Linked DNA regions of Thermus aquaticus. The protein of the gene in region 2 interacts with the protein of the main gene of each other region in a pairwise test. Links are inferred from orthologs where the notes say so. Each region holds a gene or a part of one and is shown on either strand. Other genes may lie near its edges. The genes, in order: BVI061214_RS10685 and topA.

Region 1 (8,461 bases), 1.6 Mb from region 2 along the record:
GTGGCTGGCGGAGATCATGGCCCCGGCGGTGGCCCCCAGGCGGCGGGTGAGGTGGGCCACCCCCGGGGTGGGCAGGACCCCCAGGTGCTCCACCCGTACCCCCTGGCTCATGAGGCCCGCCGCCAACGCGGCCTCCAAGAGGTCCGAGGACTCCCGGGTGTCCTTGGCCAGGAGGACCACGGGCCTAGGGCTTTCCTGGCGGAAGTAGGCCCCCGCCGCCTGGCCTAACCTCAGGACGAACTCCGGGGTCAGGGGGGGCTTGCCCGCCTCCCCCCGCACCCCGTCGGTGCCGAAGTAGCGCCTCACGGCGGCCACTATACCAGGGCCCGGGGGACAGGTGGCGAGGTTTTTCGCGGCTTGATTTACTAAGCACACTGAGTAAAAATACTTACTGTGCTGAGCAAAAACACCTTTACCCGTCCCCAAGCCCAGGAACTGCTAAGGCGGCTCAAGGCGCCCCGCCACCTGCTGCAGGTGGTCCTAGGCCCCAGGCAGGTGGGCAAGACCACCCTGGCCCTACAGGTGGCCCAGACCTCCGGCCTTCCCTACCACTACGCCTCCGCCGATGAACCCACCCTCAAGGAAGCCCCCTGGCTGGAAACCCAGTGGACCCTGGCCCGCCGCCTGGCCCAGACGGGGGAAGCCCTCCTGGTCTTGGACGAAGTCCAGAAGGCGTTGGGCTGGTCGGAGACCCTAAAGCGCCTCTGGGACGAGGACACCCTCCAGGGCCTCCCCCTCAAGGTGGTCCTCTTAGGTTCCTCTCCCCTACTCCTGCAGAAGGGCCTTTCGGAAAGCCTTGCTGGCCGCTTTGAGGTCCTTCGCCTCCCCCACTGGACCTTTTACGAGATGGAGCGGGCCTTCGGGTACGCCCTCCCCGAGTACCTTTACTTCGGGGGGTACCCGGGCACGGCCCCCTTGCGGGGGGAACCGGAGAGGTTCGCCCGCTACATCAAAGACGCCCTTCTGGAGACCACCCTGGGACGCGATATCCTGCTCCACGCTCGGGTGGAGAAACCCGCCCTCCTAAGACGGGTTTTGGAGCTCGGCCTCCTCTACAGCGGCCAGGTGCTCTCCTACACAAAGATGCTGGGGCAACTCCAGGATGCCGGGAACACGGTGACCCTGGCCCATTACTTGGAGCTCCTAGGAGGGGCGGGCCTCCTAGCCGCCCTGCAGAAGTACGCCGCCGAGCCCTTCCGGCGCCGCGCCTCGAGCCCCAAGCTCCTGGCCCTTAATACGGGGCTCATCACGGCGGTCTTGGGGCTTTCCCCAAAGGAGGTGTGGGCGGACGCCGCCCTCATGGGGCGGCTCGTGGAAACCGCCGTGGGCGCCCACCTTCTGGCCCACGCCCCCCACGGGGGCTTTGAGGTGTACTACTGGCGGGAAAGGGACCAGGAGGTTGACTTCGTCTTGAAGAAGGGAAGGCGCCTTCTGGCTTTGGAGGTCAAAAGCGCCCCTTCCCAAAGGACCAAAGGGCTAAAAGCCTTCACCCAGGCCTTTGGAGGAAAGGGGCTACTCCTGGGCCCAGGGGGTATCCCCCTGGAAGCCTTCCTTCGGGAGGACCCCCTGGCCTTTCTTTAGGGCAAAAAACCCTCATACCCTTGTTTCCTGTTTCCTTCGGCCCACCATGCCTGGTAACTTCCCCAGAAACCTTTTGCCGGGGCCCCCATGCTGGCTTGGGCCAGCATGGGGTGGTATCACTCCTTGGCGGAGAGCCAGTCCTCCCCTATCCCCACCTCCACCTCCAGGGGCACGGCCAGGGGATACACCCCCTCCATGACCTCCTTGGCCAGCCGGGCCACGGCCTCCGCCCTCTCTTTTGGGGCCTCGAGGACCAGCTCGTCGTGGACCTGAAGGAGCATCCTGGCCCCCATTTCCTCCAGCCTGGGGAAGAGCTTCACCATAGCCAGCTTCATGAGGTCGGCGGCGGTGCCCTGGACGGGCATGTTGAAGGCCATGCGCTCGGCCGCCTCCCGCACGCTCTTCACCCGGGCCTCTAGGTCTGGCACGTAGCGGCGGCGGCCGAAGAGGGTCTCCACGTACCCCCGCCTCCTGCCCTCCTCCAGGGTCTTCTCAATCCAGGCCCGCACCTTGGGGAAGCTCTGAAAGTAGCGCTCAATGAAGGCCTGGGCCTCCTCGTAAGGGATGGCTAGCTCCTGGGAGAGGCGGTGGGCCGACATGCCGTAGAGGACCCCGAAGTTGATGGTCTTGGCCGCCCGGCGCATCAGGGGGTCCACGGCCTCCCGGGGGACGCCGAACATCCAGCTGGCGGTCTCCGTGTGGATGTCCCGCCCCTCCTGGAAGACCCGGATCAGGTTCTCGTCGCCGGAGAGGTGGGCCAGCACCCTGAGCTCTATCTGGCTATAGTCCAGGGCCACCAATAGCCACCCCTCCTCGGCGATGAAGGCCCGGCGGATCCTCTGCCCAAGCGGGGTGCGGACGGGGATGTTCTGGAGGTTGGGATCGGAGCTACTTAGCCTGCCCGTGGCCGTGGCCGTCTGGTTGAAGCGGGTGTGGAGGCGGCCCGTCCTGGGGTGGATGAGGTCCGGCAAGGGGTCAATGTAGGTGCTCTTCAGCTTGGTGAGCTCCCGGTACTGCAGGATCTTCTCCACGATGGGGTGGGCCTCGCGGAGGGCCTCCAGGACGGCGGCGCTGGTGGAGCGCTTGCCGGTCTTCTCCGTCTTGCCGATGGCGGGAAGCCCTAGCTCGTCAAAGAGGACCCTTTCCAGCTGGTCCCGGGAGTTGAGGTTGAAGGGGTGGCCGGCCAGGCGGAAGACCTCGGCCTCGAGGCGGGCGATCTCCTCGGCCACCTCCAGGGACAAGGCCCTGAGATAGGCCACGTCCAGGCGCACCCCCGTGGCCTCCATGTGGGCCAGGACAGCGGAAAGGGGCCTCTCCACCTCCCGGTAAAGCCAAAGGAGCCTCTCCTCCCCCTCAAGCCTCCCCCACAGGTTGGCGAAGAGCCTCTCGGAAAGGGCGGCCCGCTCCCCCGCCTCCTCCGTCCACTCCCCGCCGTAGCGCCGGGCCACCCCCTCGGGGGGGGTGTTGGAAGGGTCCAGGAGGTAGGCGAGGAGCATGGGGTCGTCGCCGGGCGGGAGGCCAAGGCCTTCCCTCAGGGCCAGAACGCTCAGGTCTTTGGCGAGAAGCCCCCGCGCCTCCTTCAGGTCCCTGAGGGCTTTATAAGGCTCGGGGGCCCGGTGGACCCGGCCCCCCCTGGCGGCGGCCAGGGCCAGAAGATCGGCCCACATGGGCTCCTTGCGGGAAAGCACAAAGCCCACGAAGGCCCCTTCCGGCGGGGGCCAGGGGGCCTCCTCCAGGGCCTTGGGGCTTTCCAGAAGGCCGAACTCGTGGAGGAGGCTGCCAAACTCAAGCCTCTCCAGAAAGGCCCTAAGCCTCTCCCGGTCGGGCTCCCGCCTTTTGGCGAAGTCCACCTCCAGGGGCAGGTCGGTGCGCACCTTGGCCAGGTCCCAGGAGAGCTTCAGATCGTCCATGTGGGCCAGGATCTTCTCCCGGATGGCGGGCTTCAGCCGGTCCAGGTTCTTGAGGAGGGCTTCCAGGCTCCCCCACTCCTCCAGAAGCTTCCTCGCCGTCTTCTCCCCGATGCCCTTGACCCCGGGAAGGTTGTCGGACTCGTCCCCGGTCAGGGCCCGGTAGTCGGCCCACTGGTCGGGCCTCAGGCCGTACTTTTCCCAAAGCCAGGCCGGGGTGATGAGGTACCCCTCGGGGTGGAGGACGTGGATGCGGTCGGAAAGGAGCTGGTAAAGGTCTTTGTCGGCGGTGAGGATGCGGACCTCGTAGCCCTCCTTTTCCGCCTTCTTGGCCAGGCTGGCCAGGACGTCGTCCGCCTCGTAGCCCGGGACCTCGAGGCGCGCCAGCCCCAGGAGGTCCACCAGCTCCTTGATGAGGGCGAGTTGCCGGGGAAAGTCCTCCGGCGTGGGGGCCCGGCCCGCCTTGTACCCCCCGTAGGCCTCGTGGCGGAAGGAGGGGGCCTTGGCGTCAAAGACCACGATCACCGCGTCCCCGTCCTCCTTGAGGGCCTTGAGGAGGCTCTTGGCGAAGCCGTAGACCGCCTGCACCGGCTCCCCCCGGCTGGTGGTGAGGCCCTTCAGGGCGTGGAAGGTGCGGTAGGCCAGGTGGTGGCCGTCCACCAGGAGGACCCGGCCCTTGGGCTCAAAGAGGGGCAGCATCCCCCTCATGTTACCCTTCCACCACCCGCCCCCGGGTAGCGTCCTGAAGGGCTTTTAGAAACGCCTCCCTCTCCCCCTCGGGAAGGGCCAGCTGGAACCGGACGCCCTCAGGCAGGTAGATCTCCTCCGCCCCATGCCCCCACTTCTGCAAGAGGGCGTGCACCCGGCCCACTTCAGCGAAGGGCACCACGAAGGCCAGGGGCACCTTCCGCCCCCGGCGCAACGCCTCCGCCGCCACGCCCCCGTAGGCCCGCACCAGCCCCCCCGCCCCCAGCTTGACCCCGCCGAAGTAGCGGACCACCAGCACCGCCACCCGGTCCAGGCCCTGGGCCTCTATGGCGTGGAGGATGGGCTTCCCGGCCGTTCCCGCGGGCTCGCCGTCATCAAAGAAGCGGTAGAGGGGGCCCACCTTGTAGGCGTAACAGTTGTGGGTGGCCTCGGGCTCCCGGTGGGCCTCCAAAAAGGCCAAGGCCTCCTCCTCCGAGGCCACGGGGACCGCCTTGGCGATGAAGCGGCTTTTCTGGATGACCTCCTCGTGGACCACGGGTTCAGCCAGGGTCAGGCGCACAAGACCTCCGGGCAAGACCGCCCCCTCCAGCCTACCCGCCCAGGGCCCTCAAGGCCGCCTCCTCCATCCCCTTGGGGTCCGGAAGAAGCCCCGTCCAGATTTGGAAGGCCAAGGCCCCCTGCCAGGCCAGCATGGGAAGCCCCGTCTGCACCAGAAGCCCCCGGGCCCGGGCCTCCTTCAGGAAGCGGGTCCAGAGGGGGCGGTAGACCAGGTCCACCGCCGCCCCCGCCTCGGGGAAGAGCTCGGCGGGGAGAGGGGTCTCCTCGGGGGCGTTCAGGCCCACGCTGGTGGCGTTGACGAGAAGCCGCGCCTCCCTGGCCCGCTCCAGGGGCACCGCCCTGAGGCCAAAGGCCTCCGCCAGGGCCAGGGCCCGCTCCTCGGTGCGGTTCCAGACCCAGACCTCGAGGCCCGCCCCCTTCAGGGCGTAGGCCACCGCCCGCCCCGCCCCCCCGGCCCCCAGGACCAAAGCCGGGCCCTGAAGGGGAATCCCCCCCGCCTTCAGGGCCTCCAGAAAGCCCAAAGCGTCGGTGTTGAAGCCGAAGAGGTGCCCCTTCAGGGAAAGCACGGTGTTGACCGCCCCGATGGCCTTGGCCTCGGGAGCCGCCCAGTCCACGAACTCCAGGGCCTTTTCCTTGAGGGGAATGGTGAGGTTCACCCCCCGGTACTCCCGGCGCACCTCCTCAAGGCGGTCGGCCAGGTGCACAAGAGGGGTCTCCAGGGCCTCGTAGGTGCCGGGAAGGCCCAGGCTCCTGAGGGCGTGGGCGTGCATGGCGGGGGACAGGGAGTGGGCCACGGGATGGCCCAAGACGGCCAGGCGCAGCATCCCCTAAAGGATAGCGTGGCCCAGGCCCCATCTTCCCGGGCAAAGCGTATAGAATGGAGGCGGTGAAAAGGCTCTTGGCCCTTGCCCTTCTCCTCTCCCTGGCCCTGGGAAAGACCTACCTCATCCCCATCCAGGGGGAGATTGACCCCGCTTTGGCCGTCTTCGTGGACCAGGCCCTCTCCCGGGCCGAGCGGGAGGGGGCGAGCGGGGTGGCCCTCCTCATTGACACCCCCGGGGGAAGGGTGGACGCCGCCATCCGGATCTCCGACCGCCTCCTGCAAACCCCCCTCCCCACCCTGGCCGTGGTGCAGAACGCCTTCTCCGCCGGGGCCCTCATCGCCCTCTCCTGCCGCCAGATCGCCATGCTCCCCGGCTCGGAGATCGGGGCCGCCCTGCCCATCGTGGCCCCGCCCCTAGGCCAGCCCCAGGCGGCCGACCAGAAGGTAATCTCGGCCCTAAAAGGGAAGTTCCGCGCCGTGGCCGAGGCCAGGGGGAGGCCCGTCCAGCTGGCGGAGGCCATGGTGGACCCGGCCATAGAGATCCCCGGCCTCACCGCCAAGGGAGAGCCCCTCACCCTCTCCGCCGACAAGGCGGTGGAGCTCAAGGTGGCCGACTTCAAGGCGGGAAGCCTGCCCGAGGCCCTGAGGCAGGCGGGCTTCAGCCCGGAGACGGAACGGCTCACCCCAGGCCCCCGGGTCCAGGTGGCCCGCTTCCTGACCAGCTCCGCCGTGGCGGGGATCCTCCTGGCCCTGGGCCTTCTCCTCCTCCTCCTGGAGCTCTTCACCCCGGGCTTCGGCGTGATGGGGGCTCTGGGCCTGGCCTTCTTGGGCCTCTACTTCGCCGGGGGGTGGTTGGCGGGGCTTTCCGGGGCCTTTGAGCTCCTCCTCTTCTTCCTGGGCGTGGGCCTCCTCCTGGTGGAAGCCTTCTTGTTCCCGGGGTTCGGCATCGCCGGGGCCTTGGGCGTGGGGGCCATTCTGGCCTCCGTCTACTTCACCTTCGGGGAAAACGCCCTCCTGGTGATGGCCATCGCCGTGATCGCCCTGGGGCTTGGGCTTCTCCTGGTGTTCCGCTACCTGCCCAGGACCCGCCCCGCCAGGGCCCTGGTCCTGGAGAGCGCCATTGAGGCCCACGCCACGGGGGAGGAGGTGGAGGTAGGCATGGTGGGTACGGCCCTCACGGACCTCAGGCCGGGGGGCGTGGCCCGGTTTGGGGCCAAGCGCATGGACGTGGTAGCCAACCGTGGGTTCATCCCCAAGGGCACCCCTATCAGGGTGGTGGAGGTGCGGGGGCCCACGGTGGTGGTGGAGGCTTTGGAGGAATAGCTATGGAAGGAATCGGCGTGCTCTTTTTGGCCTTTGTTGTCCTCGTTCTGGTCTTTCTCTTCTTCAGCCTCATCCCGGTGGGCCTCTGGATCTCCGCCTGGGCGGCCGGGGTGCGGGTCCCCCTGCTGACCCTGGTGGCCATGCGCCTCAGGCGCGTGCCCCCGGCCAAGATCATCTACCCCCTCATCAAGGCCACCAAGGCGGGGCTGGACGTGCGGCTGGACCGCCTCGAGGCCCACTACCTGGCGGGGGGCAACGTGGACCGGGTGGTGGACGCCCTCATCGCCGCCGACAAGGCCGGCATCAAGCTCACCTTTGACCGGGCGGCGGCCATTGACCTGGCGGGCCGGGACGTGCTGGAGGCGGTGCGGGTCTCCGTGAACCCCAAGGTCATCCAGACCCCCATGGTGGCGGCCGTGGCCAAGGACGGCATCCAGCTTCTGGCCACCGCCCGGGTCACGGTGCGGGCCAACATTGACCGCCTGGTGGGCGGGGCCGGGGAGGAGACCATCATCGCCCGCGTGGGGGAAGGCATCGTGACCACCATCGGCTCCGCCAACTCCCACAAGGAGGTCTTGGAGAACCCCGACCGCATCTCCAAGACCGTTTTGGAGAAGGGCCTGGATGCCGGCACCGCCTTTGAGATCCTCTCGGTGGATATCGCCGACGTGGACGTGGGCAAGAACATCGGGGCCCAGCTCCAGATTGACCAGGCCGAGGCCGACAAGAAGATCGCCCAGGCCAAGGCGGAGGAGCGCCGGGCCATGGCCGTGGCGGCGGAGCAGGAGAACCGGGCCCTAGTGGAGGCCATGCGGGCCAAGCTGGTGGAGGCCCAGGCCCAGGTCCCCCTGGCCCTGGCCGAGGCCCTGAGGAAGGGAAACCTGGGGGTCATGGACTACTACCGCCTCAAGAACATAGAGGCCGACACCGACATGCGGGAGTCCATCAGCCGGGCGGCCAAGCCCGAGGGTGAGGAATGAGCCTGGGCGACCTTTTAGGCCTCCTTTTCCTCCTCTTCTTCGTGATCCTCCCCGCCCTTCAGGGCCTGCGCCGTGCGCCCCCCACGCCCCCGGTCTTTCCCGAGGAGCCCTTTCCCGAGCCCCGGCCCGCCCCCAAACCCAAGCCCAAGGCCAAGCCCAGGCCCAAACCCCCCCCTGCCCCGGCCCTTGAGCCCAGGCGGCCGGAAGGGGAAAGCTTAGAACGCCTCCCCGCTCCGGAAAGGACCCCGCTGGAAGTGCGCTTCCGCGAGGAAGTTGAGGAAACGCCCACGCCCAAGAGGCGCGCCAAGCGCCTTGTGTCCACCGACCCCGAGAGCCTGCTGAAAGGGGTGATATGGCACGAAATCCTGAAGAAGAAGCCCAGAGGGTGGTGATCCCCCTTAAGCCCGAGGAGACCCTAGCCTTCCTGGGCCAGGCCGACCGCCACCTGAAGAAGCTCCGCGCCCTCTTCAAGGAGGCCTTGGGCGAGGGGCTGAAGCTGGTGGTCCGCGGGGACCAGGTGGAGCTATTGGGAGAGCCGGAGAAGGTGGCGGTGGCGGAGCGGGTGGTGCGGGACCTCTTGG
Region 2 (4,102 bases):
GGAGGGCTTCTGCCTCCACCCGTGGGTTGGACAGGAAGCGGTAAAGGGCTTTGGCCTGGTGGAAGCGGTTCTGGAGGGGAGAAGGGAGCGAGGCCACCATCTCGCTCACCCGGGCTGAGCCTGCGGCCAAGGCGCCCCGCACCACCTCTTCAAACCGTCGGTGGAGGCGCTTATCGGGGGAAAACGCTCGCAAAACGGCCCGTGAACTCCTGGAGCCTGGCCTCGGCCACCTTGAGCATGTCCATGGATCACCCCCGGTACCAGATACGGGCTGCGCCCGCAAGGGGAGATTTACCACGAAACGGAGATGTGGGTAAAGTCCTGAGAGGACCGGGCTTGACAAGGCCCGGCCCACCCTCCTAAATAGGGGGCGATGCCGAAGAAGCCCAAGACCCAAGGGGCGGCCCACCTGGGGGAAGGGGGCCCCAAAGCGGAGGCCCGGGCCACCACCTTGGTGGTGGTGGAGTCCCCCGCCAAGGCCCGAAGCATCCAGAAGATGCTGGGGCCCGGCTACGAGGTCCGGGCCAGCAAGGGCCACGTGGCCGACCTCCCCGAGAGGAGCCTAGGGGTGGACGTGGAGCGGGGCTTTACCCCCACCTACGAGGTGAAGAAGGACAAGAAGCCCGTGGTGGAAGAGCTGAAGCGGGCCGCCCAGGGCAAGAGGCTCCTCATCGCCACCGACCCCGACCGGGAGGGGGAGGCCATCGGCTGGCACGTGGCGAGGCTCTTGGGGCGGGACCCCAAGGAGCCCATCCGGGTGGAGTTCCACGAGATCACCCCCAAGGTGGTGCGGCAGGCGGTGGAGGCCCCCAGGCCCATAGACCAGAACCTGGTGGACGCCCAGCAGGCCCGGCGGGTTCTGGACCGCCTGGTGGGCTACAACCTCTCCCCCCTCCTCTCCCTGGAGTTCCGCAAGCGGGCCCTTTCCGCCGGGCGGGTCCAGAGCGTGGCCCTGAGGCTGGTGGTGGAGCGGGAGGAGGAGATTGAGGCCTTCCAGAAGGAGACCTACTTCCTCCTCTTGGGCCGCTTCCTGGCGGAAGGGAAGGAGGTCTGGGCCAGCCTTTACGAGGTGGAGGGGAAGCGCCTTTTTGCGGGCCAGGGGGAGAAGGAGGGCAAGCTCCACATCGCCACGGAGGAGGAGGCCCGGCGCCTGGCCCAGGAGGCAAGGGGCCTCCCCTACCGCGTGGCCCAGGTGGAGACCAAGGAGCGCCGCAAGACCCCCCCGCCCCCCTTCACCACCTCCACCCTGCAGCAGGCGGCCAGCGGCCGCCTGGGCTACACCGCGAGCCGCACCATGCGCATCGCCCAGCGCCTCTACGAGGGGGTGGACCTCCCCGAGGGCACGGTGGGCCTCATCACCTACATGCGCACGGACTCGGTGCGGGTCTCCCCCGAGGCCCTCCAGGCGGCCCGGGCGGTGATCGGCGAGGTCTTTGGTCCCGAGTACCTGCCCGAGGCCCCCAGGGTCTACAAAAACCGCAAGGCCGGGGTCCAGGACGCCCACGAGGCCATCCGCCCCACCGACCCCAGGCGCACCCCCGAGTCCGTGCGGCCATACCTCTCGGAGGAGGAGTACCGCCTTTACGACCTGATCTGGCGGCGCTTCTTGGCCAGCCAGATGCGGGAGGCCCTCTACGAGGGGACGGTGGTGATCTTCCAAGACACGGGGCCAAGCCCCCGCTTCCTCTTCCGGGCCTCGGGGTCGGTGCTGAAGTTTGAGGGCTACCTGAAGGCTTGGGGCCGGGAAGGGGAGGAAGAGGCGGTTGAGGAGCCCCCTGTGCCCGCCCTTTCCCAGGGGGCCAGGGCTGAGCTTCTGGAGGTCAGGGCCGAGGAGCGCCACACCGAGCCCCCGCCCCGCTACACCGACGCCACCCTGGTCAAGACCATGGAGGAGCTGGGCATCGGCCGCCCCTCCACCTACGCCCCCACCCTGGAGACCCTGGAGAAGCGGGGGTATGTGGCGCGCCGGGGCCGCACCCTCCTCCCCACCCCCCTGGGCCGGCAGGTGATCCACTACCTCAAGGAGCGCTTCCCCCAGGTGGTGGCCTACGAGTTCACCGCCCGCATGGAGGACCGCCTGGACCAGGTGGAGGAGGGCAAGGCCCCTTGGCCCCAGGTGGTCCTGGAGTTCTACGCCCCCTTCCTGGAGGAGCTCAACCGGGTGCCCAAGAAGACCTGCCCCAAGTGTGGCCGCCCGCTGGAGCTCAAGGTGAGCCGCTTCGGCCAGTTCCTGGGGTGCACGGGCTACCCGGAGTGCACCTACACCGAGCCCCTGGAGCGGCGGGAGGCCGAGCCCATCGGGGAGGCCTGCCCCAAGTGCGGCCGCCCCCTCCTCAGGAAGGAGGGGCGGTACGGGAGCTTCATCGCCTGCTCGGGCTACCCGGAGTGCGACTACACCCGGGACGACGGCACCCCCACGGGCCACACCTGCCCCAAGTGCGGGGGGCGGGTCCTCGCCAAGCGCAGCAAGCGGGGGAAGCCCTACTTTAAGTGCGAGAACCGGGACTGCGACTTCCTCTCCTTCTACCCCTTCCTCCCCACCCCCTGCCCCACCTGCGGCTGGCCCCTGGTGGAGAAGGGCAAGAAAGCGGCCTGCATGAACCCCGCCTGCCCGGACCACGACCCCGCCCTGGTGCCAGGCCCCATGGAGGCCAAGCCCAAGAAAGCCGCCAAGAAAAAACCCCCGGCGCTCCCCAAGGACTGGGAGGCCCTTAAGGCCTTCCTTCCCGGGCTACCCGAGGCGGAAAGGCGGGCCCTCGAGGGCCTGGCCCAGGGAAAGACCCTGAGCGAGGAGGAGGCCAGCCTGGCCAAGAAGGCCCTCTTCAAGCTAAGGATGCGCAAGGGCCGGGCCAGGAAGGAGGTGGCCCCTGCCTGAAAGCGTCAAGCTCCACCTCCTCCGCCTGGCCCGGGAGGGCAAGGTGGAGGTGCCGGGCCTTCCCCTAAAGGCCTACACCCTGAAGGGGCCGGAAGAGGGCCGGGAGGGCGCCTTCTACCTCCTTCTGGAGGGGGAGCTGGTCATCGACCTGCCGGAGGGGCGCTACCTTCACCTCCGCCGCGGGGAAGCGGCCTGGGTGTGGGAGCCCCACCGCCTCCTGCCTGTGGAGCGGGCGGTGCTGCTGGTTCTTCCGGCCTAGGCCCCACCAGGTAGACCGCGCCCCAGGGGCGGTAGACGCTCACCACCTGGTCCTCCCGGGCCCTGCCGTCCCCGTAGCGGACCGCGCGCCGCCACACCACCCGGGCCCCCTCGGCGGGGAAGTCCACCTGCTTGCGCGCCCCCGGGGGGAGGCTCGGGTCCGGGATCTCCCGGGGCGGGAGAGGAGGTTTGCGGTCGGTGATGACGGGGCCTTCGTAGCGGACCTCCCGGTCCTTGGTGCCGAAGAGGTGGAAGCGGAGCTTGGTGCCCACCACGGAGCGCTGGACCAGGATGTGCCCAGGGGTATCGTTGAGGACCTTCAGGTCCTTGTGGGGCTGGAAGACGGCGGCGTCCAGCCCGGGAGGCCGGTAGTAGGCCACCTGGTAGCTGTGGGCGTGGCGCTCCAAGATGGGGAGCCCGGCGAAGAAGAAGGCCCTAAAGAGGGTGGTGGACACCTGGCAGACCCCGCCCCCCAGGCCCTGTTCCGTCCTGTCCCCCACGATCACGAAGGCCTCCTGGTAGCCCGCCTCCGCGGTGATGGGCCCCAGAGCCTGGTTGAAGGAAAAGGGCCCCGGGGGGATGAGGAGGCCGTCCAGCCGGCTGCTGGCCAGGAGGAGGTTGTGGGCCCTGGCCCGGCTCGAGCCCCGGAAGTCCGTCTCCCCCGTGGCCAGGTGCTCCCGCACCCCCAGGGCGTAGAGGTCCTTGAGGCTTAAGGAGGGAGGGATGTGGCGGACGGGCAGGCGAAAGCTCTTCCTGCCCGAGGCCCTGGCCTCCCGGTAGGCGGCGAGAGCCTCCTTCTCGTCAAAGAGGAGGCCCTTCTTCTCCACGCCCCGCCAGCCGCCTTCCCCAAAGACGAAGCGGGGCGGGCTGGGGGGGCGGGAAAGCTTCTTCAGGAGGGCCTTGAGCTCCGCCTCCGAGGCCACGGGGTAGCGCTGAAGGCCGGTGTAGGTGCGGAGCTCTCCGCCCTCT

What was found.
Region 1: the proteins of topA (region 2) and BVI061214_RS10685 interact in binary tests that used the Escherichia coli proteins (3 or more experiments, as listed by UniProt). The link is inferred for Thermus aquaticus from one-to-one orthologs.

The regions. Positions count from the first base shown.
Region 1 is NZ_LHCI01000106.1:1,824,551-1,833,011, forward strand. What follows is about bases 2,977-5,909. They hold BVI061214_RS10685 (IMPACT family protein), read right to left. Parts: upstream 4,756-5,909; coding sequence 4,198-4,755; downstream 2,977-4,197. Other genes in these bases: polA (DNA polymerase I), read right to left, coding at 2,977-4,196; aroE (shikimate dehydrogenase), read right to left, coding at 4,787-5,578; BVI061214_RS10695 (NfeD family protein), read left to right, coding at 5,632-5,909. Outside these bases: glmM (phosphoglucosamine mutase), read right to left, coding at 1-306; BVI061214_RS10675 (ATP-binding protein), read left to right, coding at 394-1,581; more of polA, read right to left, coding at 1,698-2,976; more of BVI061214_RS10695, read left to right, coding at 5,910-6,900; flotillin-like protein FloA, read left to right, coding at 6,903-7,880; BVI061214_RS10705 (hypothetical protein), read left to right, coding at 7,877-8,272.
Region 2 is NZ_LHCI01000106.1:176,850-180,951, reverse strand. The notes cover bases 21-3,124. They hold topA (type I DNA topoisomerase), read left to right. Parts: upstream 21-373; coding sequence 374-2,875; downstream 2,876-3,124. Other genes in these bases: BVI061214_RS01925 (VanW family protein), read right to left, coding at 3,016-3,124; BVI061214_RS13655 (hypothetical protein), read left to right, coding at 2,868-3,124. In the rest of the region: more of BVI061214_RS13655, read left to right, coding at 3,125-3,134; more of BVI061214_RS01925, read right to left, coding at 3,125-4,102. UniProt on the Escherichia coli protein: Releases the supercoiling and torsional tension of DNA, which is introduced during the DNA replication and transcription, by transiently cleaving and rejoining one strand of the DNA duplex.